Regions from separate parts of the Enterobacter cloacae complex sp. HYC033_NIDB genome, predicted to be linked through region 2. Evidence: predicted binding sites of a transcription regulator. Region 2 holds the regulator's gene; each other region holds the start of a gene.
The links. The regulator CRP, encoded in region 2, controls carbon source genes, mostly activating them, when cyclic AMP is high. The targets are predictions, from matches to a motif close to ATGTGANNNNNNTCACAT.

Region 1: the regulator CRP is predicted to act here: its motif matches at 3,836-3,853, upstream of rhaS (HTH-type transcriptional activator RhaS).
Region 3: the regulator CRP is predicted to act here: its motif matches at 3,224-3,241, upstream of O1721_RS02775 (PTS mannitol transporter subunit IICBA).
Region 4: the regulator CRP is predicted to act here: its motif matches at 4,437-4,454, upstream of deoC (deoxyribose-phosphate aldolase).

What each region holds. Positions count from the first base shown of each region.
Region 1 covers NZ_CP115123.1:658,242-664,196, forward strand. The annotation lists gene sodA (superoxide dismutase [Mn]) at 5-625, opposite strand; gene rhaT (L-rhamnose/proton symporter RhaT) at 914-1,948, shown strand; gene rhaR (HTH-type transcriptional activator RhaR) at 1,949-2,797, opposite strand; gene rhaS (HTH-type transcriptional activator RhaS) at 2,871-3,707, opposite strand; gene rhaB (rhamnulokinase) at 4,009-5,478, shown strand; gene rhaA (L-rhamnose isomerase) at 5,475-5,955, shown strand, end outside.
Region 2 covers NZ_CP115123.1:348,725-354,679, forward strand. The annotation lists gene mdcA (malonate decarboxylase subunit alpha) at 1-117, opposite strand, end outside; gene O1721_RS01780 (hydrolase) at 346-1,365, shown strand; gene O1721_RS01785 (YheU family protein) at 1,365-1,583, shown strand; gene O1721_RS01790 (phosphoribulokinase) at 1,614-2,483, shown strand; gene O1721_RS01795 (OsmC family protein) at 2,578-2,982, opposite strand; gene crp (cAMP-activated global transcriptional regulator CRP) at 3,293-3,925, shown strand; gene O1721_RS01805 (YccS/YhfK family putative transporter) at 3,983-5,955, shown strand, end outside.
Region 3 covers NZ_CP115123.1:571,110-577,064, forward strand. The annotation lists gene selB (selenocysteine-specific translation elongation factor) at 1-852, opposite strand, end outside; gene selA (L-seryl-tRNA(Sec) selenium transferase) at 849-2,234, opposite strand; gene O1721_RS02770 (glutathione S-transferase) at 2,338-2,946, opposite strand; gene O1721_RS02775 (PTS mannitol transporter subunit IICBA) at 3,383-5,290, shown strand; gene mtlD (mannitol-1-phosphate 5-dehydrogenase) at 5,392-5,955, shown strand, end outside.
Region 4 covers NZ_CP115123.1:1,462,565-1,468,519, reverse strand. The annotation lists gene deoD (purine-nucleoside phosphorylase) at 1-702, opposite strand, end outside; gene deoB (phosphopentomutase) at 828-2,051, opposite strand; gene deoA (thymidine phosphorylase) at 2,105-3,427, opposite strand; gene deoC (deoxyribose-phosphate aldolase) at 3,527-4,306, opposite strand; gene O1721_RS06950 (YjjI family glycine radical enzyme) at 4,569-5,955, shown strand, end outside.

The sequences.
Region 1 (5,955 bases), 310 kb from region 2:
AACCTTATTTTTTAGCGGCGAAACGCGCTGCTGCTTCGTCCCAGTTCACTACATCCCAGAAGGCTTTGATGTAGTCAGGGCGACGGTTCTGGAACTTCAGGTAGTAAGCGTGTTCCCACACGTCCAGACCCAGAATTGGGAAGCCGGATGCGCCAGAGATAGCTTCACCCATCAGCGGGGAGTCCTGGTTAGCGGTAGAAACGACCGCCAGTTTGTCACCTTTCAGGACCAGCCACGCCCAGCCAGAGCCGAAACGGGTTGCAGCGGCTTTTTCGAATTCCGCTTTGAAGTTGTCAACGGAACCGAAGTCACGCTCGATAGCCGCTTTCAGGTCGCCCTGAAGGGTGGTGCCGGTTTTCAGGCCTTTCCAGAACAGGCTGTGGTTAGCGTGACCGCCCGCGTTGTTGCGCAGCACGGTTTTCTTGTCTGCCGGCAGCTGGTCCAGTTTGGTGATCAGCTCTTCAACAGGCAGATTAGCGAACTCTGGCAGGCTTTCCAGCGCAGCATTCGCGTTGTTCACATAGGTCTGGTGGTGTTTAGTGTGATGGATTTCCATCGTCTGCTTGTCGAAATGCGGTTCCAGTGCGTCGTAGGCATACGGCAGGGATGGCAGTGTATAACTCATAATCCTCTCCATTATTGTCGGGCGGCACAGCTGTTAATGCCGCGTAAGCAGTTGGTTCATTATAGTTAATTAAATGATATTGAAAATGATTATCAATGCCGTAGTTTTTATAAGGTTATTAGATTTTTGATAAATGACAAAATTGTGAGTCTGCTCACGTGCTTAACGTGCTGATTGCCATCCTGAACAAAAGTGCGGCAACCTTCTGAAGGTTCCCAAACCGCCTCATTTTTACACTCATCAAGTCGGCGGGAAGCCTCCGGCTATAAAAACGATGAGGATGTAAAAATGAATCATGCGATTACGATGGGTATTTTCTGGCATTTGATAGGCGCGGCCAGTGCAGCCTGTTTCTATGCCCCGTTTAAAAAGGTGAAAGGCTGGTCATGGGAAACCATGTGGTCCGTTGGCGGCACCGTGTCCTGGCTGATTTTGCCATGGACAATCAGCGCCATGCTGCTGCCCGATTTCTGGGGCTACTTCTCCTCCTTCAGCGCCTCCACCCTGCTGCCGGTATTCCTGTTCGGCGCGATGTGGGGCATCGGTAATATCAACTACGGCCTCACCATGCGCTACCTAGGCATGTCGATGGGGATTGGCATCGCGATTGGCATTACGCTGATTATTGGCACCCTGATGACGCCAATCCTCAACGGCCACTTCGACGTGCTGATCAACACTCAGGGCGGGCGAATGACGCTGCTGGGCGTGCTGGTGGCGGTGATCGGCGTGGGCATCGTCACCCGCGCAGGCCAGCTGAAAGAACGCAAGATGGGCATCAAAGCCGAAGAGTTCAACCTGAAGAAAGGGCTGCTGCTGGCGGTGATGTGCGGCGTCTTCTCGGCGGGCATGTCGTTCGCCATGAACGCCGCCAAACCGATGCACGACGCCGCTGCGGCGCTGGGCGTCGATCCGCTGTACGTTGCCCTGCCAAGCTACGTGGTGATCATGGGCGGCGGCGCGCTGGTAAACCTCGGCTTCTGCTTCATTCGTCTGGCAAAAGTGAAGAACCTGTCGGTAAAAGCCGACTTCTCGCTGGCAAAACCGCTGATCGTCACCAACGTCCTGCTCTCCGCCCTCGGCGGTCTGATGTGGTATCTGCAATTCTTCTTCTACGCCTGGGGTCACGCCAGTATTCCGGCGCAGTATGACTACATGAGCTGGATGCTGCACATGAGCTTCTACGTGCTGTGCGGCGGGCTGGTTGGGCTGGTGCTGAAAGAGTGGAACAATGCCGGGCGTCGTCCGGTTGGCGTGCTGAGCCTGGGCTGTGTGGTGATTATCATTGCGGCCAATATCGTCGGCCTCGGCATGGCGAACTGATTACGCTGCCTTTCGACTGCGATGACGCCACTGAACCGGCGTCATCCCCACCTCACGGTTAAACACCACCGAAAAGTAGTTACTGTCCTCAAAGCCGCAGCGCATCGCCACTTCACTCACCATCAGCTCCGTATGCTGTAACAGGTACTGGGCGTGGCAGATGCGCAGCTGGCGCAGATAGTGGTTGACCGTCATCCCCGTCTGGGTGCGGAACTGCTGGCGCAGTGCGCGCTCGCTGCACTGCTCCTGCTCGCAGAATTTTTCCAGCACGAAACTCTTGTTCAGACTGCCCGCAAGCCGGGTGATGAGCTTATCCAGCAGCGCTTCCTGCGTGGTAGCAGAGGGATTATCCGTAGCGTAACGATGCCGCTTCAGGGTCATCACCAGCTGGGCAAAAAGCAGCTCCGACATCTGGTTTGCCACCGGATCGCTCTTCTGGCTCTCCTGCTCCAGCTGGGAAATCGTCTGGCGCACCTGAGCCATGCCGTTGCTGCTTAAGCGCCAGTGCGGTTCGCCTCTGGCATCATGAAAACCGGGGATATTGCCCGCCCAGTCGACATTCAGTTTAAGTCTGTCGGGGCAGTAGATGACGTTCTGCAACACCAGATCGTCAACCGAGGCGTAGGAGTGTTTGTCTTCAGCGCGGATGTAGAACAGGTCTCCGCGCGTGATGCGGTAGGGGCGGTCGTTGAGGACGTGCAGGCCGTTGCCTCGCCATACCAGCACCAGCTCGCAAAACTCGTGGGTGTGCTCGGCAAAGACGTTTTGCGGGTAGCGGTCGGCCACCGCGACGGCCTGACTCGCGGAGGCAAAAAAATCATCTTTGCGAAGAATGAGCTGAGCAGCCACACCACAACCTCTACGGCGAATAACCGGACATTATTAGCCTTTTTGCAGCAAAAAAACGGTGACTGCCCTCGCGTTACTGAAGCAACGCGTCTTTCCCCTGACGAATATCACGCGGCGACCAGTTAAACTCCCGGCGAAAAAGCGTCGAAAAGTGGTTACTGTCGCCGAATCCGCAGCGATAGGCGATATCGGTGACGCTTTCGTCGGTATGACGTAAAAGGTGCCGCGCTTTGATCAGGCGCAGACGGTTGAGGTAGCGCTGCGGCGTCAGCCCGGTATGCTGCTTGAGCTGACGATGCAGCGTGCGCAGCGAGAGCGAAAAGTCATCCGCCAGCGTTTCCCAGCAGACATCTTCGGCAAAATGATCTTCCAGCCAGGCCATCAGCTGGTTCAGGCGCGCGTCGTTATTTTCCAGCCCTTCCACCAGGCTGCTGCGCCGCAGCAGCACCAGCAGCTGCATAAACAGCAGCTCGCGGGTAGCAATGGCGTGCGTCTCCTGTCCATCCTCGCTCTGCTCCATCTGGCTCACCAGCTGACGCACCTGCTGCAACGTGGACTGATTCACCCGCCAGTGCGAGGGGTAGTGACCGTCCTTCTCCTGCGGCAACAGCTGATTCAGCCCGGAGAGAAACTGGAACGCATCCGGAGAACGATAGAGCACATTGGTCAGGCACAGGTTGTCGGTATGTTCATACAGGTGCCTGTCGTGATCGCGCACGAAGCACACCGTACCGCCGCTGATGGTATACGGCTGACCGTTAAACACGTGGATGCCCGTTCCGTGCTCAACAATCACAATTTCATGAAAATCATGATGATGCTCCGGGAACGCAGCCTGAGGCAGCCGTGGCTCAATCGCGACCGGCGAAGCCCCCGAAGGAAAAAAATCGACGCTGTGCAGTACGGTCATAACGGCCCCCACCAATGAGAAAAGTTCTCAAAATAGTAATTAAGGCCTTCCACGCTCACCTTAAATTTTTGACAGCAAACCGCGCAAAAGCTGTCGGTTTTTCAAGAAACAGGCGGAAAGATCAGGAAATGCGGTCAGCGTCACACTGCCTGCAAACCCCGCCATTACTGGAAACTGTGAACTCCCTCACGTTCATCTTTGCTTTCTTGCCAGCGCGAGATTTGGGCTGTCAGTGGCGAGAAGGTGGCTATTTCTTCCCTTTCTTACACTCCTCGCTAATGACTTAAGAAAGGACCCGACCATGACTTTTCGCCATTGTGTGGCTGTCGATTTAGGCGCATCCAGCGGCCGTGTAATGCTCGCCACCTGGGACTGCGACCTGCACACCCTTACGCTTCGCGAAATGCACCGTTTCGCCAATTGTCTGCAAAAACAGGACGGTTTTGTTACCTGGGATATCGACGCCCTGGAAGCAGAGATCCGCACCGGACTTCACAACGTCTGCGAAGACGGTATTCGCATCGACAGTATCGGCATTGATACCTGGGGTGTGGATTACGTACTGCTGGACAGTCACGGCGAACGCGTCGGCCTGCCGGTCTCCTATCGTGACAGCCGCACCGATGGGCTGATGGCGCACGCCATCGCCCAGCTTGGCAAGGAGAACATCTATGGTCGCAGCGGCATTCAGTTTCTGCCGTTTAACACGCTGTATCAGCTGCGCGCGCTGGTTGAGCAACAGCCAGAGCTGGTCGAAAAGGTGGCGCATGCGCTGCTGATCCCGGACTACTTAAGCTACCGTCTGACCGGCAACATGAACTGGGAATACACCAACGCCACCACCACGCAGCTGGTTAACATCAACACCGATAACTGGGATGAACATCTGCTGGCCTGGACGGGCGCCTCGCCGTCCTGGTTCGGCGCGCCAACCCATCCGGGCAATGTGATCGGCCACTGGCTTTGCCCGCAGGGGAATGAAATCCCTGTTGTCGCCGTCGCCAGTCACGACACCGCGAGCGCGGTCATTGCCTCGCCGCTCGCCGGCAAAGACGCGGCGTACCTCTCTTCCGGCACCTGGTCGCTGATGGGCTTTGAGAGCAAAACACCCTACACCAGCGATGCCGCACTGGCGGCGAACATCACTAACGAAGGTGGCGCCGAAGGGCGCTACCGGGTGCTGAAGAACATCATGGGCCTGTGGCTGCTCCAGCGGGTGCTGAAAGAGCAGAACATCACCGACCTGCCCGCGCTTATCGCGGAAACCGAAACGCTGAAGGCCTGCACCTTCCTGATTAACCCGAACGACGACCGCTTTATCAACCCGGCGCACATGAGCGCTGAAATCCAGGCCGCCTGTTTTGAAGCGGGGCAGCCGGTACCTTCCCGCCCCGCCGAGCTGGCGCGCTGCATTTTTGACAGTCTCGCCCTGCTCTATGCCGACATCCTGAGCGAGCTGGCTGACCTTCGCGGCAAACCGTTCTCGCAGCTGCATATCGTGGGCGGCGGCTGCCAGAACCAGCTGCTGAACCAGCTCTGCGCGGATGCCTGCGGCATTACCGTGGTGGCAGGTCCGATTGAAGCCTCCACGCTCGGCAATATCGGCATTCAGCTGATGACCCTGGACGAACTTTCAAACGTCGACGATTTCCGTTCGGTGGTGACGGCGAATAACAGCCTGACCACCTTCACCCCCCATCCCTGCCATGAAATTGCCCGCTACAGGGCGCAGTTTCAGCAAAAACGACTGACTAAGGAGCTTTGCGCATGACCACTCAACTTGAACAAGCCTGGGACCTGGCTAAACAGCGTTTCGCCGCCGTCGGCGTGGATGTCGAAGAGGCGCTGCGCCAGCTCGACCGTCTGCCCGTCTCCATGCACTGCTGGCAGGGTGATGACGTTGCTGGCTTCGAGAACCCGGGCGGTTCCCTGACGGGGGGTATTCAGGCCACGGGTAACTATCCGGGCAAAGCGCGCAACGCCACCGAACTGCGTGCGGATCTGGAGCTGTCGCTGAGCCTGATCCCCGGGCCAAAGCGCCTGAATCTGCACGCCATTTATCTCGAATCCGACGAGCCGGTGGCGCGTAATGAAATCAAACCGGAGCACTTTACGAACTGGGTGGCGTGGGCGAAAGCCAACAAGCTGGGCCTGGACTTTAACCCCTCCTGCTTCTCGCACCCGCTGAGCGCGGACGGCTTTACCCTTGCGCACGCCAACGACGAAATCCGCCAGTTCTGGATCGACC
Region 2 (5,955 bases):
GGCGACAAGATCGCCGGTTGGCAGTACCTTGCCCTGCACCGGTACGGACGCCAGACGACGCGCTTTCTCACTGCGTCGGGTGTTCCATTGCCGGGTGGGTGTTTGCCCAGATAACATTATTAACCTCCTGATTCAGCACATCATTCTGATTTGCTTAACGTTGAGTAAAGTGTGCGCTCTGGTGAGAAAGGCATCAATTAAGCGTAGAGCCAAATCATTAGCCTGAGAGTAATAATCAAGGTAAATATTTGTGATCGGGATCAGTTCATGTTTCGGAAAAACGGGCTAAACGGGGTACAATTCGGAAGGTATAGTTAATTTCTGACAAGAATCAGCATCGCCCTTATGACCCAAATCATTCCCTCAGACTTCGACATTGCAGCCGAAGAGAGCGCAGAGTTCGTGCCCATGCGCGGTGTGGCTAACCCTCACCTGCAAACCATGCTGCCGCGCCTGATCCGCCACAAGGTACAGTTCACCCCGCACTGGCAACGGCTGGATTTGCCGGATGGCGATTTTTTGGATCTCGCCTGGAGCGAAGATCCGGATCGGGCCAGACATAAACCCCGTCTGGTGGTGTTTCACGGTCTGGAAGGCAGCCTGCACAGCCCTTACGCACACGGTCTCATTGAGGCGGCGAAAGCCCGCGGCTGGCTTGGGGTAGTGATGCATTTTCGCGGATGCAGCGGCGAGCCTAATCGTCAGAAACGTATTTATCACTCGGGTGAAACCGAGGACGGTACCTGGTTCCTGCGCTGGCTAAGAGACAATTTCGGCGAGGCGCCAACGGCAGCGGTGGGGTATTCCCTGGGCGGCAATATGCTGGCCTGCCTGCTGGCGAAGGAGAGCGACGCCGTACCGCTGGATGCGGCGGTGATCGTCTCTGCGCCCTTTATGCTGGAGCAGTGCAGCTATCATATGGAAAAGGGGTTTTCGCGAGTGTACCAGCGCTACCTGCTCAACCTGCTGAAAGCCAACGCCGCGCGCAAGCTGAAGGCCTATCCGGATACGCTGCCTGTGACGCTGCAACAGCTCAAACGCGTGAAGCGCCTGCGCGAGTTTGATGATTTGATCACCTCGAAAATTCACGGCTTTGCCGATGCGATTGACTATTACCGTCAGTGCAGCGCCATGCCTTTACTGAACCAAATCACGAAACCTACGCTGATTATCCACGCCAAAGATGATCCGTTTATGGATCACCACTCGATTCCGGCGCCCGATCATCTGCCGGCCAATGTGGAGTATCAGCTCACCCAATTCGGGGGACACGTCGGCTTTGTCGGCGGCACGCTGCGTCGGCCAAAAATGTGGCTTGAGACGCGTATTCCCGACTGGTTAACGGCTTATCTGGACGGTAAATAATGATTATTCCCTGGCAGGATCTCTCTCCCGACACGCTCGATAATCTGATTGAAAGCTTTGTCTTGCGCGAAGGCACCGATTATGGTGAACATGAACGTTCGCTTGAACAAAAGGTCAACGATGTTAAGCGCCAGCTTAAAAGCGGCGACGTGGTGCTGGTATGGTCCGAACTGCATGAGACGGTCAATATCATGCCCCGCAACGCGTTTCACGGCTGATCTTTACACTTTTCCAGTCAGGGAGTTGCTATGTCTGCCAGACATCCGGTTATTGCCGTTACGGGTTCGAGTGGGGCGGGAACCACTACCACCAGCCTCGCCTTCCGCAAGATCTTCGCCCAGCTTAACTTACGGGCGGCAGAGGTAGAAGGCGACAGCTTTCACCGCTACACGCGCCCGGAGATGGATATGGCCATCCGCAAAGCGCGCGATCTGGGTAAACACATCAGCTACTTCGGCCCGGAGGCCAATGACTTCGGCCTGCTGGAGCAAACCTTCCGTGAATACGGGCAAAGCGGTACCGGGCAGTCCCGCAAGTATCTCCACACCTACGATGAAGCCGTGCCCTGGAACCAGGTCCCCGGCACGTTCACGCCCTGGCAGCCGCTGCCGGAACCGACTGACGTGCTGTTTTACGAAGGATTGCACGGCGGCGTGGTGACGCCTCAGCACGACGTGGCGCGCCACGTGGATTTGCTGGTGGGGGTGGTGCCGATTGTTAACCTTGAGTGGATCCAGAAGCTGACGCGTGACATGAGCGAGCGCGGCCATTCGCGAGAGGCGGTCATGGACTCGGTGGTGCGCTCCATGGACGATTACATCAACTTCCTGACGCCGCAGTTCTCCCGAACCCACATTAACTTCCAGCGCGTCCCCACCGTGGACACCTCCAACCCGTTCGCTGCAAAAAGCATCCCGTCGCTGGACGAGAGCTTTGTGGTGATCCACTTCCGCAACCTGGAAGGCATTGATTACCCCTGGCTGCTGGCGATGCTACAGGGTTCGTTTATTTCGCACATGAATACGTTAGTGGTACCGGGCGGAAAAATGGGGCTGGCAATGGAGCTGATCATGACACCGCTGGTGCAGCGGCTGATGGAAGGAAAGCAGATCGCGTGACACCTGTTGCCGGATGGCGCTTCGCTTATCCGGCATACGTTCGTGCAGTTGTAGCTTTTGTAGGGCGGGTCAGCGCAGCGCCACCCGCCAAAAATTAAGCCGCGATCACTTCATACGAATGGGTGATTTTTACCGCTTTCTCCAGCATTAACGCCACAGAGCAGTATTTTTCCGCAGACAGGTCAACCGCACGCGAGACCGCCGCATCCTTCAGTTCTTTGCCGGTGACGATAAAGTGCAAATTAATATGCGTGAACAGGCGGGGCGCCTCTTCACGACGTTCCGACGTCAGCTTCACTTCACAATCGGTCACGTCATGACGGCCTTTTTGCAGGATCGACACCACGTCGATCGCGCTGCATCCGCCCGCCGCCATCAGCACCATTTCCATCGGGCTTGGCGCTTTATCGCCGGAGTTGCCATCCATCAAAACCTGGTGCCCGGAAGCAGACTCGCCCAGGAACGTTAACCCTTCAACCCATTTCACACGCGCTTGCATATTCACTCACTCCAACGTTGCATTTTTTATGACAGATTACGTGTACGTTACATTTCTCGCAACGGAAGGCGACCTGCGTCATGCTGAAGCGAGACACCAGGAGACACGCGGCGAAAGCTATGCTAAAACACTCTGGATGCTACAGTAATACATTGACGTTACACATGTATGCAGAGGACATCAAACTTTACTGGCTGCGAAACGTTACGACAGCCGACTTCCCAGGTATGGGTAAGAATTCGATTGCAACCCCAGAGTCCGGATGCATCTTATGACTCTGGTGACAGCTTATAACAGAGGATAACAGCGCATGGTGCTTGGCAAACCGCAAACAGACCCGACTCTCGAATGGTTCTTGTCTCATTGCCACATTCATAAGTACCCATCAAAGAGCACGCTGATTCACCAGGGTGAAAAAGCGGAAACGTTGTATTACATCGTTAAAGGCTCGGTGGCCGTGCTGATCAAAGATGAAGAAGGGAAAGAGATGATCCTTTCTTATCTGAACCAGGGCGATTTTATCGGTGAACTGGGCCTGTTTGAAGAAGGCCAGGAACGTAGCGCCTGGGTTCGTGCAAAAACAGCATGTGAAGTGGCTGAAATTTCTTACAAGAAATTCCGTCAGCTGATTCAGGTCAACCCTGACATCCTGATGCGTCTTTCTTCCCAGATGGCACGCCGTCTGCAAGTGACCTCTGAGAAGGTGGGTAACCTCGCCTTCCTGGACGTGACCGGTCGTATCGCGCAGACGCTGTTGAACCTGGCGAAACAGCCAGACGCCATGACCCACCCTGACGGTATGCAAATTAAAATTACCCGCCAGGAAATCGGTCAGATCGTCGGCTGCTCCCGTGAAACAGTGGGCCGTATCCTGAAGATGCTGGAAGACCAGAACCTGATCTCTGCCCACGGTAAAACTATCGTGGTCTACGGAACCCGTTAATTTCGGTCAAACGGCGTGCCGCCGCAGGGTGGCACGCCGTTTTTGTCTCTACTCCTCATGTGGCGCAGGCTGATCTATCACCCGGAAGTTAACTACGCACTGCGACAAACGCTGGTGTTGTGTCTTCCCGTGGCCGTGGGCCTGATCCTCGGACATCTTCAGCAAGGCCTGCTGTTTTCTCTTGTGCCCGCCTGCTGCAACATTGCCGGTCTGGATACGCCGCATAAACGCTTTTTTAAACGTCTGATTATTGGCGGCTGCCTGTTTGCCGGCTGTAGCCTTGCCGTACAACTCTTACTGGCCCGCGACATTCCTCTGCCGCTGATCCTGACCGTGCTGGCGATGACGCTCGGCGTCACCGCCGAAATCAGCTCGCTGCACGCCCGCCTGCTTCCCGCGTCGCTGATTGCCGCCATCTTCACCTTAAGCCTTGCGGGCAATATGCCGGTGTGGGAGCCATTGCTGATCTACGCCCTCGGCACGCTGTGGTACGGGCTGTTTAACTGGTTCTGGTTCTGGCTGTGGCGGGAACAGCCGCTGCGCGAATCCCTGAGCCTGCTCTACGTGCAACTTGCTGAATACTGCGAAGCAAAATACACCCTGCTCACTCAACATACCGACCCGGAAAAATCCCTGCCGCCGCTGCTGGCGCGCCAGCAAAAAGTGGTGGATCTGATCAGCCAGTGCTATCAGCAGTTGCACATGCTTGCCGCCAACAAAAATCATGAATACAAGCGGCTGCTGCGAACCTTCCAGGTCGGGCTGGATTTGCAGGAGCATATCTCCGTCAGCCTTCATAATCCGGAAGAGGTGCAAAAGCTGGTGGAGCGCAGCCATGCGGAAGCGGTGATCCGCTGGAACGCGCAGACCGTCGCGGCCCGCCTGCGGGTGCTGGCTGACGATATCCTCTATCACCGCTACCCGACGCGCTTTAACATGGACAAACAGCTCGGCGCGCTGGAAAAGATTGCGCGTCAGCACGCGGATAACCCGGTCGGGCAATTTGCTGCCTGGCATTTCAGCCGCATCGCCCGGGTGTTACGCACCCAGCGCCCGCTTTATGCCCGGGACCTGATGGCCGATAAGCAAAAACGGCTGCCGCTGCTGCCCGCGCTCAAAAGCTATCTATCACTGAAATCTTCCGCCCTGCGCAATGCCGCGCGGATCAGTGTGATGCTGAGCATCGCCAGCCTGATGGGAATGGCCCTGCACCTGCCGAAACCCTACTGGATCTTAATGACCGTGCTGTTTGTCACCCAGAACGGCTATGGCGCCACGCGGGTGCGCATTCTGCATCGGGCGGGCGGTACGATGGCGGGGCTGATTATCGCGGGCGTGACGCTGCACTTTCACGTGCCGGAAGGCTATACCCTGGCCGGTATGCTGGCGATCACGCTGGTGAGCTACCTGATCATCCGCAAAAACTACGGCTGGGCGATGGTGGGCTTTACGGTCACGGCGGTGTATACCCTGCAACTGCTCACGCTTAACGGGGAACAGTTTATTATTGCCCGGCTGGTCGATACGCTAATTGGCTGCCTGATCGCCTTTGGCGGCATGGTCTGGTTGTGGCCGCAGTGGCAAAGCGGGTTGCTGAGGCAGAACGCCCACGACGCGCTCGAAGCCGATCAGCAGGCCATTCGTCTTATTCTAAGCGATGACCCGCAGCCCTCTCCGCTGGCCTACGAGCGCATGAAGGTCAACCAGGCGCATAACGCCCTGTTCAACTCCCTTAACCAGGCCATGCAGGAGCCGGGCTTTAACGCGCACTATCTGGCTGACATGAAGCTGTGGGTCACGCACAGCCAGTTTATCGTCGAGCACATCAATGCCATGACGACGCTGGCGCGGGAGCACACGATGCTGACGACGGATCTGGCGCAGCGCTATTTGCAGTCGTGTGAAATTGCGTTGCAGCGCTGTCAGCAGCGTCTGGAGTATGACGCGCCGGGCGAGTCAGGGGATTCGAACATTCTGGAAGCGCCGGAGACGCTGACCCACGGGCCGATGAGCACCCTTGAGCAGCATTT
Region 3 (5,955 bases), 220 kb from region 2:
CAGCGGCTGCCACTGGGTCAGCGGGGTATGGGTCTGGAGAGAAACGATGATCCGTTCAGAAGGCTCCGGCGGCGCGTCGGCCAGCAGCCAGTCGCCGCGGTTAAGCTGGTCTTTTTCGGCATCACCGGCAATATTCAGCGCGATACGCTGCCCGGCGTGGGCCTGTTCCACCGGCTGGTTTTGCGCGTGAAGCCCGCGCACGCGCATCGGTTTGTTCACGCCCGTCAGCCACAGGGTATCGCCCACGTTCACTTCGCCGCTCAGCGCGGTGCCGGTCACCACCAGCCCAGCCCCTTTCACGGTAAATGCCCTGTCGATCGCCAGACGGAAGCGGTGATGGCTGGCATGTTCACGAGACGGGATCTGCTGCAAATGGTCGCGAAGAGCGTCGATACCGCGGCCTTCTGTCGCCACGGTGACAAACAGTGCGGCATCCCTAAAACCGTACTCACTCAGCGCCGCCAGCACCTCTTCACGCACCTCGTCGATACGCGCCTCATCCACACGGTCCGCTTTGGTGAGGGCGACGGTCAACTGCGGGTTTCCCGTCAGCTGGAGGATCGCCAGATGCTCGCGCGTTTGCGCCATCACCCCGTCATCGCACGCGACCACCAGCAGGGCGTGATCGATCCCGCCCACGCCCGCGAGCATATTGGAAAGAAACTTCTCGTGGCCGGGCACGTCGATAAAGCCCAGCACGCGACCGTCGGGCTGCGGCCAGTAGGCGTAACCCAGGTCAATGGTCATGCCGCGCTTTTTCTCTTCCGGCAGGCGATCGGCATTCACGCCCGTAATGGCCTGCAATAACGTGGTTTTGCCGTGGTCAACATGACCGGCGGTGGCAATAATCATTTCAACATCATCTCCAGAAACCGCACTTCATCTTCCAGACAGCGTAAATCCAGCCACATGCGCCCGTCACCGATCCGGCCAATCACCGGCGTCGGTAATGCGCGCCAGCGCGCCGACAGCGCCTCAAGCTGGCTTCCGCGTCCGTCGCGCGGGGTGAACGTCAGCGCTTCGCTCGGTAACCTGTCCACCGGCAGCGAGCCGCTGCCAATTTGCGACAGGCAAGGCTCGATACGAACGTCAAACTCAGGGTAATGAGGAGCAACCTGCGGCAGTAGCGCTTCCGCCTGCGCGCGAATGGAGGCCGCATCACGGCTCAGCAAACGCAACGTGGGCAGGCGGTCAGCCAGTTTCTCCGGGTGGAGATAGAGCCGCAGCGTGGCTTCCAGCGCGGCCAGCGTCATTTTATCGGCACGCAGGGCGCGCTTCAGCGGGTGCTGCTGTAGCTGCGCAATCAGCTCGCGCCTGCCGACGATAATCCCCGCCTGCGGCCCGCCCAGCAGTTTATCACCGGAGAAACTGACCAGGCTTACGCCCGCGGCAACCATTTCCTGCACCATGGGCTCTTTCGGCAGACCGTACTGGCGCATATCCACCAGCGACCCGCTGCCGAGATCGGCAATCACCGGCACGTTTAGCTCGCGCCCGATGGCGGCCAGTTCGGCCTCTTCCACCGTTTTGGTGAACCCCTCAATATGGTAATTGCTGGTATGCACTTTCATCAGCAGGGCGGTGTTTTCATTCACCGCCGCGCGATAATCTTTTGCATGGGTACGGTTGGTTGTGCCCACTTCATGCAGCGTGCAGCCCGCCTGGCGCATGACGTCCGGAATACGAAACGCCCCGCCGATCTCCACCAGCTCGCCGCGAGAGACGACAACCTCTTTTCCGCTCGCGGTGGCCGCCAGCATTAACAGCACCGCCGCCGCGTTGTTATTCACAATGCAGGCATCTTCCGCGCCGGTGATCTGGCAGAGAAGATCCGCCAGTGCGCGATCGCGATGCCCACGCCCGGCGCCGTCCAGATCGTACTCCAGCGTCACCGGCGAGCGCATGGCACGGGTGACGGCCTCTGTTGCCTCTTCGGCCTGCTGTGCCCGGCCCAGATTGGTGTGCAGAACCGTGCCTGTCAGGTTAATAACCGGGCGCAACGCGCTTTGCCCGTGCTTGCTCAGCCTGCGTTCAACTTCCTGCGCCCACGCCACGCACCAGCCGGGTAGCGCGTTCTCAGCCTGAATATGGCGACGCGCATCGTCCTGAAGCTGGCGTAGCATGTCGACCGTTGCAGTATGGCCAAACTGCTCCAGCACCGCAGTGATGCGCGGGTCACGAAGCAGTCGATCGGTAGCGGGGATCTGGCTGTAGAGGGAATGATGAGTAGTCATGAATGCGCCTGGCGAGTAAATATCTTCCCCCCTCCCGACGGGAGAGGGAGTTAACATGTGGGGGGATTGTACCGCCTCCCGCCAGGAAGTGTTATAACCCGCATCAAGCCTTTGGCGGTTCAGTCCGGGCAAAACTTTCGCGCTGGAAGAGCGTCTCCGCCAGTTTGACCAGCAGCGGACGATCCACGCACCAGCCCGGCGAGACGCGGCGGAAATTGAGGTAGCCAATGGCGCAGGCGATGGCGATCGTCGCCAGATTCAGGCTATCGCTCTGAATTTTCCCGTCGCGGATCAGCTGTTCGCACATATCCAGGCTGCGGCTGATTTTTTCGCGCTGGCGCAGCAGCTCATTTTCTGACTGCTGGGCGGCGGGCCTTGCCTGCTCGCGTACGGACGTCAATGCCGCATCCATAATGCCATCCGCCAGGGCTTCAATTTGCTTCATCGCCAGCGCTGCTTTTGGATCCGCCGGCAGCATGGCTGGCGCAACGCCAAGCAGTTCGATGTACTCCGCAATGATCGGGGAATCAAACCAGTAATCGCCCTCGTCCGTTACCAGCGCCGGGACTTTCCCCAGCGGGTTGTACTGCGCAACGCCGTTCTCTGCGTTGTAGGGCTGTTCATTTACGAATTCAAATTCAATCCCTTTCTCCAGCAGGAGAATCGAAATCTTACGCACGAAAGGACTGGTATAACTGCCGATGAGTTTCATTGCTTATCCTTAATGCCCACAAAGAGGTCAGTATGGATCAAGCCGTGGAAAAAGGCAGGTGCGCGTATCGCATTCCTGCCATGAGGGGATACGGGAGAAATCTGCATAAAAATATTTTGTGAATAAAATCACAATCTGGAAACAAACAACCAACTTAACATTGTGATGCAAATCACAAAACACCGCCCATTTTGGCGTAATTCTGAGCGATGTATTTTTTTTACACACTCGTTATGTGATCGCGATCACTTCATTAATGTCCTCACCCCCTACATTCATGTGATTCAGATCACACAAAATTTCACTGTCTGGACAGTTGAACGATTCAGTGCCAGATTTCACAGCATCAGAACAGGGCCCGGCTACCTCTGCCGCCGCACATTAACGATAAACCTCGGGCCACAAGCCTAAGCGTAAACATAAGAAGGGGTGTTTTATGTCATCCGATTTCAAGATCAAAGTGCAAAGCTTTGGTCGTTTCCTCAGCAACATGGTGATGCCAAATATCGGCGCGTTTATCGCGTGGGGTATTATCACCGCATTATTTATTCCGACAGGGTGGTTGCCTAACGAAACGCTGGCAAAACTTGTTGGCCCAATGATTACCTATCTCCTGCCACTGCTCATCGGTTATACCGGTGGTCGTCTGGTGGGCGGTGACCGCGGTGGCGTCGTGGGTGCCATCACAACCATGGGGGTGATCGTCGGTGCGGATATGCCGATGTTCCTCGGTGCGATGATTGCCGGTCCTCTGGGCGGCTGGGCAATCAAGAAATTCGACGTCTGGGTTGATGGCAAGATCAAATCCGGCTTCGAAATGCTGGTGAACAACTTCTCTGCGGGCATCATCGGGATGATCCTCGCCATTCTGGCATTCCTCGGCATTGGCCCGGCGGTTGAAGTGCTGTCCAAGCTGCTGGCGGCGGGCGTTAACTTCATGGTGGCGCACGACATGCTGCCGCTGGCGTCTATCTTTGTTGAACCAGCGAAAATCCTGTTCCTGAACAACGCCATCAACCACGGTATCTTCTCACCGCTGGGTATTCAGCAGTCACACGATCTCGGCAAGTCCATCTTCTTCCTGATTGAAGCGAACCCGGGTCCAGGTATGGGCGTTCTGCTGGCGTACATGTTCTTTGGTCGCGGCAGCGCGAAACAGTCTGCTGGCGGCGCGGCGATCATTCACTTCCTGGGCGGTATTCACGAAATTTACTTCCCGTATGTGCTGATGAACCCACGTCTGATCCTGGCCGTTATCCTTGGCGGTATGACCGGCGTGTTCACCCTGAGCGTACTGGGCGGTGGTCTGGTGTCTCCTGCTTCTCCAGGCTCTATCCTGGCGGTGCTGGCGATGACCCCGAAAGGCGCCTACTTCGCGAACATCGCGGCGATCTGTGCGGCCATGGCGGTCTCCTTCGTGGCCTCCGCTATCCTGCTGAAAACCAGCAAGGTGAAAGAAGACGACGATATCGAAGCGGCAACCCGTCGTATGCATGACATGAAAGCCGAATCCAAAGGCGCAACGCCGCTGGCGGCGGGTGATGTCTCTAACGACCTGAGCCACGTGCGTAAAATCATCGTGGCCTGTGATGCCGGTATGGGCTCCAGCGCAATGGGTGCGGGCGTACTGCGGAAGAAAGTGCAGGATGCGGGTCTGACCAACATCTCCGTCACCAACAGCGCGATTAACAGCCTGCCGCCGGACGTTGACCTGGTGATCACGCACCGCGATCTGACCGAACGCGCTATGCGTCAGGTACCGCAGGCGCAGCACATTTCCCTGACCAACTTCCTCGACAGCGGCCTGTACGCCAGCCTGACCGAACGCCTGGTGGCGGCGCAGCGCCATGAAGATAACGAAGTGAAAGTGCGTACCAGCCTGCAAGACAGCTTCGACGAGAGCAACGCGCATCTGTTCAAACTGGGCGCTGAAAACATCTTCCTTGGCCGCACGGCGACCAATAAAGAAGAGGCCATTCGCTTCGCCGGTGAGCAGCTGGTGAAAGGCGGCTACGTTCAGCCTGAGTACGTTGAGGCGATGCTGGAACGCGAAAAGCTGACCCCAACCTACCTGGGTGAATCCATCGCGGTTCCGCACGGTACGGTGGAAGCCAAAGACCGCGTGCTGAAAACCGGCGTGGTGTTCTGTCAGTATCCTGATGGCGTGCGCTTCGGTGAAGAAGAGGACGACATCGCCCGTCTGGTGATTGGTATCGCCGCTCGCAACAACGAGCATATCCAGGTGATTACCAGCCTGACCAACGCGCTGGATGACGAAACGGTTATTGAGCGTCTGGCCAACACTACCAGCGTTGAAGAAGTTCTGGCCCTGCTGAACAAGTAACAGCGCCTCTTCCCTCTCCCCCCGGGGAGAGGGCTAGGGTGAGGGGAAAACGTTCCTCACCCCAGCCCTCTCGGGTAAAAACATTGATGAAGGTTAACACTATGAAAGCATTACATTTTGGCGCAGGTAATATCGGTCGTGGCTTTATCGGTAAACTGCTGGCAGACGCGGGCATTACCCTGACATTCGCCGATGTGAATCAGGTGGTTCTGGATGCCCTGAATGCCCGTCATAGCTATCAGGTTCACGTGGTGGGTGAAAACGAACAGGTTGAAACGGTCTCTGGCGTCAACGCGGTAAGCAGCATTGGCGACGACGTGATTGACCTCATCGCGAGCGTTGATCTGGTCACCACCGCCGTGGGTCCGGTGGTGCTTGAGCGTATCGCCCCGGCGGTCGCGAAAGGCCTGGCGAAGCGTAAAGCACAGGGCGTTGAAACGCCGCTGAACATCATCGCCTGTGAAAACATGGTGCGCGGCACCACGCAGCTGAAAGGCCACGTTCTTGCGACCGTCGCAGACGAAGATAAAGCCTGGGTTGAAGCGCACGTAGGTTTTGTGGATTCCGCCGTGGATCGCATCGTTCCGCCGTCAGCATCCGCCACCAACGACCCGCTGGAAGTGACCGTGGAAACCTTCAGCGAGTGGATCGTTGATAAAACCCAG
Region 4 (5,955 bases), 1.1 Mb from region 2:
CAGAACGGATTCCAGCGCGATTTTGATCATGTCGTTGAAGGTGGTCTGACGCTCGGCAGCGGTAGTCTGCTCGTGGGTACGGATGTGGTCAGATACGGTGCAGATGGTCAGCGCTTTCGCACCGAATTCAGCCGCCACGCCGTAGATACCGGCCGCTTCCATTTCCACGCCCAGAATGCCGTATTTTTCCATCACGTCGAACATGTCGCCTTCTGGCGAGTAGAACAGATCGGCAGAGAACAGGTTGCCCACGCGCGCGTCAACGCCCAGCGCTTTTGCCGCGTCAACCGCGTTACGCACCATGTCAAAGTCAGCGATGGCCGCAAAGTCATGATCTTTAAAGCGAATGCGGTTGACTTTAGAGTCGGTGCACGCGCCCATGCCGATCACCACGTCACGCAGCTTAACGTCCATGCGCACTGCGCCGCAGGAGCCGACACGGATGATTTTCTTCACGCCGAAATCGGTGATCAGCTCTTTGGTGTAGATGGAGCAAGATGGGATACCCATGCCGTGACCCATCACGGAGATTTTGCGGCCTTTATAGGTGCCAGTGAAGCCCAGCATGCCGCGCACGTTGTTCACTTCACGCACGTCTTCGAGGAAGGTTTCTGCAATGTGCTTCGCGCGCAGCGGGTCGCCCGGCATCAATACGACGTCAGCGAAATCACCCATTTCTGCATTAATGTGAGGAGTTGCCATCTTCAGTTCCTTTTACATTGTTGTTTTTGCCGGGTGGCGGCTACGCCTTACCCGGCCTACATTCTGTTCTCCCTCTCCCTTTGGGAGAGGGCCGGGGTGAGGGCATCAGGCCGCACCCAATCCGTTTAGAACATAGCCTTGCCATATTCCATGTCAGACGTACCAAAGTATTTCGCAATCGTCTGGCCGATGTCCGCGAAGGTCTCACGGTGACCCAGCGAGCCCGGTTTGACTTTCGGGCCGTACACCAGCACCGGAATGTGCTCACGGGTGTGGTCGGTACCGGTCCAGGTCGGGTCACAGCCATGGTCAGCGGTCAGGATCAGAATGTCATCTTCCCCCACCAGCTCCATCAGCTCTGGCAGACGGCGGTCAAACAGCTCCAGACCCGCAGCATACCCGGCGACGTCGCGACGGTGGCCCCAGGAGGAGTCGAAGTCCACGAAGTTGGTGAAGACAATGGTCTTATCGCCCGCTTCTTTCATCTCTTTGATGGTGGCGTCGAACAGCGCATCCAGACCGGTCGCTTTGACCTTTTTGGTAATGCCGCAGTTGGCGTAAATGTCCGCGATTTTACCCACGGAAACCACGTGGCCGTCTTTCTCGTCGACGAGTTTTTGCAGCACGGTCGGCGCCGGTGGCTCCACGGCCAGATCGTGACGGTTGCCGGTACGCTGGAAGTTACCCGCTTTGTCGCCGATAAACGGACGCGCGATAACGCGGCCAATGTTGTAGCCGCCTTCGGTCAGCTCTTCACGGGCGATCTCGCACAGCTCGTACAGTTTATCCAGGCCAAACGTCTCTTCATGGCAGGCGATCTGGAACACGGAGTCAGCAGAGGTATAGAAAATCGGCTTGCCGGTTTTCATATGCTCTTCGCCGAGCTGATCCAGAATCACGGTACCGGAAGAGTGGCAGTTGCCGAGGTAGCCCGGCAGGTTGGCGCGCTTCACCAGCTTATCGAGCAGCTCCTGCGGGAAGCTGTTCTCGTGATCGGAGAAGTAGCCCCAGTCAAACAGCACCGGCACGCCGGCGATTTCCCAGTGGCCGGACGGAGTATCTTTCCCGGAAGAGAGCTCGTGCGCCCACGCGTAGGCGCCCACCACTTCCGCGTTACCGTCCATACCGGCTGCGATCTTACCGGTAGAGCCTTCATGCGCTTTTACCAGCCCCAGACGGGTCAGGTTTGGCAGGTTCAGAGGGCCTTTACGACCGTTGTCCGCTTCGCCTTTTGCACAGGCTTCCGCGATGTGACCCAGGGTATCGGAACCCACGTCACCAAATCGTTCTGCATCTTCGGTTGCGCCGATGCCGAATGAGTCCAGCACCATAATAAATGCACGTTTCATAATTGTTCTCCGTACTTAGTGCTTCATAAAAATGCGATCAGATCAGTATACCGCTATTCAGTGATACGACGATAGACCGTCGGTGTGGTTTCCGGTGCTTTATCGTCAAGAGATATTGCCGCCTTCACCGCTTTCGCCGCGTCCTGCCAGCTGGCTTCATCTTTAGCGTGGATCACCGCCAGCGGACGTTGGCCGTCAACGCTGTCGCCCAGACGGGCCATATCGGTAAAGCCGACGCTGTAATCAATGGTGTCCGATGCCTGACGACGACCGCCGCCCATAGACACAACAGCCATGCCGAGCGCGCGGGTATCCATAGCCGAGACAAAGCCTTCGCTGTCCGCATAGACCGCTTTGCTGAGCATCGCGGTGGGCAGGTATTTCGCGTAGTTTTCCACGAAGTCGGTCGGGCCTTTCTGCGCCGCCACCATCCGACCAAAGATCTCCGCCGCTTTGCCGTTGTCCAGCACCGCCTGAAGCTTCGCGCGGGCTTCCGCGTCGTCTTTGGCCAGCTTGCCGGAGATTAACATCTCAACGCACAGCGCCATGGTGACATCGAACAGGCGCGGGTTACGGTATTCGCCTGTGAGGAACTGCACGGCCTCACGGACTTCAACCGCGTTACCGGCGCTGGAGGCCAGCACCTGGTTCATGTCCGTCAGCAGTGCAGTGGTGCGCACGCCCGCGCCGTTGGAGACGCCAACGATCGCTTCGGCCAGCGCCTCAGAGAGTTCATAGGTTGGCATAAACGCGCCGCTGCCCACTTTCACATCCATCACCAGCGCATCCAGACCTTCCGCCAGTTTTTTGGCAAGGATAGAGGCGGTGATCAGCGGGATGGAGTCTACGGTCGCGGTAATGTCACGCGTCGCGTAGAAACGCTTGTCAGCCGGAGCAAGAGAGCTGGTCTGGCCGATAATCGCCACGCCAACGTCTTTAATAATGTCGCGGAAGCGGTTGTCATCCGGGAAGATATCGAAGCCCGGAATGGCTTCCAGTTTGTCGAGCGTACCGCCGGTATGACCCAGGCCGCGCCCGGAAATCATCGGGATGTAACCGCCACAGGCCGCCACCATTGGGCCGAGCATCAGAGACGTCACGTCGCCCACGCCGCCGGTGGAGTGTTTGTCCACAATCGGGCCGTTAAGGTTGAGGCTTTTCCAGTCCAGAACGGTTCCTGAATCTCGCATCGCCATGGTCAGCGACACGCGCTCAGGCATCGACATATCGTGGAAGAAAATGGTCATCGCCAGAGCCGCAATCTGCCCTTCAGAGATGGCGTTATCACGAATGCCATTGATAAAAAAGCGGATTTCTTCGTCGCTTAATGCATGACCATCACGTTTTTTACGAATAATTTCTTGTGCGAGAAACACGGTAACCTCCATGCGGAATCGGGTGAATGGCGGCGGATATGTTGACCCGCCCTACGATCCTGTAGGCCGGGTTAGCGTAGCGTCACCCGGCAATTCAACTTAGTAGCTGCTTGCGCTCTTACCGTCACCGTGACCCAGCGCTTTCAGCAAGCTGGCCAGCAGGCTGGACGCGCCGAAGCGGTAGTGGCGGGAATCAGCCCAGTCGGCGCCGAACAGCTCGTCGGCAATCGCCAGGAACTGCTGCGCGTCTTCCGCGGTACGCACGCCGCCCGCCGGTTTGAAGCCAACGGTTTTGGACACGCCCATATCACGGATGACTTCCATCATGATGCGTGCGCTTTCCGGAGTAGCGTTGACCGGCACTTTACCGGTAGAGGTTTTAATGAAATCCGCGCCCGCTTTGATGGAGATTTCAGACGCCTTACGAATCAGCGCCTCTTCTTTCAGCTCGCCGGTTTCGATGATCACTTTAAGCAGCACGTTTGCCGCCGCACACGCGTCTTTACAGGCTTTCACCAAGTCAAAACCGACCTGCTCGTTGCCGGCGATCAGCGCGCGGTACGGGAATACCACGTCAACTTCGTCTGCGCCGTACGCAATCGCCGCGCGGGTTTCTGCCAGCGCGATCTCGATATCGTCATTGCCGTGCGGGAAGTTAGTTACGGTGGCAATGCGCACGTCCGGCGTGCCCTGCTCTTTCAGCGTTTTACGGGCAATCGGGATGAAGCGCGGATAGATACAGACGGCGGCGGTGTTACCCACTGGCGTTTTCGCCTGATGGCACAGGGCGATGACTTTTTCATTGGTGTCGTCATCGTTCAGGGTGGTCAGGTCCATCAGTTTCAACGCGCGCAGGCTGCTTGCAGTTAAATCGGTCATAACATTCTCCAACGGCAGTGCCGTATAAATTTTACCTTGCGGGTCTGTGAGTATTCTAACATTCACCCGCATCCACACTTCGACATTCATCACAGTTAATGAAAACTGTGTGCAAATTTGCATTACTGTAATGAGATCTTCTTCAAATTTTAGTGCGTTAATTGCTGACTAAATCGGCGATATCCCCGTTCTGATCAAAAGCGCCACCAGGCTGGCTTCCTACAATTCGTTCACCATCCGCAGAACAACCAAGGAAGTGAACATGCCCGACGCCCTGCAACAACGTTGCCAGCACATTGTGACCAGCCCGGTGTTAACCCCGGAACAAAAACGTCATTTTCTGGCGCTGGAAGCGGAGAACAATCTGCCCTATCCCGCTCTGCCAGAGGCGGCCCGCGCCGCGCTGGACGAGGGATTCATCTGCGACATGTTCGAAGGCCATGCGCCTTACAAACCGCGCTACGTGCTGCCGGACTACGCTAAATTTCTGGCTAACGGATCAGAATGGCTGGAGCTGGAAGGGGCGAAAGATCTGGATGATGCCCTCTCGCTGCTCACTATCCTTTATCACCATGTTCCGTCCGTCACATCGATGCCGGTCTATCTGGGCCAGCTCGATGAAATACTCAGCCCCTATGTTAAAATTCTAACACAGGATGAAATCGATAGCCGAATAAAACGTTTCTGGCGTTACCTGGACAGAACCCTGCCCGATGCGTTTATGCATGCCAATATCGGCCCGGCGGATACGCCTGTCACCCGAGCCATCCTTCGCGCGGATGCCGAACTGAAGCAGGTTGCGCCGAACCTGACCTTTATCTACGACCCGGATGTAACCCCCAGCGATCTGCTGCTGAGCGTGGCGGAAAACATTTGTGAATGTAGTAAACCGCATATTTCTAATGGCCCGGTGAATGATAAAATTTTCACAAAAGGTCGCTATGGCGTGGTGAGCTGTTACAACTCCCTGCCGCTGGCGGGCGGCGGCAGCACGCTGGTGCGCCTTAACCTGAAAGCGATCGCGGAACACAGCCGCTCACCGGAAGACTTTTTCACCCGTACCCTTCCCCACTACTGCCAGCAACAAATCGCGATCATCAATGCGCGCTGCGATTTTCTATATGAACAATCCGGTTTCTTTGAGAATAGCTTCCTGGTGAAAGAGGGGCTGATTGATGCCGATCGCTTTGTGCCGATGTTTGGCATGTACGGTCTGGCCGAAGCGGTGAATGTGCTGTGCGAGAAAGCAGGCATTACGGGACGTTACGGTAAGAACGAACAGGCCAATGCGCTGGGCTACCGCATCAGTGAACAGCTTGCGGCGTTTGTTGAAAACACGCCGGTGAAACACGGCTGGCAGCACCGCGCGATGCTGCATGCCCAGTCTGGGATCAGTTCCGATTCTGGCACCACGCCGGGCGCACGTCTGCCGTACGGCGACGAACCGGACCCTGTCAGCCACCTGCTGGCCGTGGCGCCGCATCATAAACACTATCATTCGGGGATCAGCGATATTCTCACCCTGGAGGAAACGGTTAAACGCAATCCTCAGGCTGTGGTGCAGCTGTGCCTGGGGGCGTTCAACGCCGGTATGCGTGAGTTCACCGCGAATGTAGCCGGAAACGACCTGGTGCGCGTCACCGGGTATA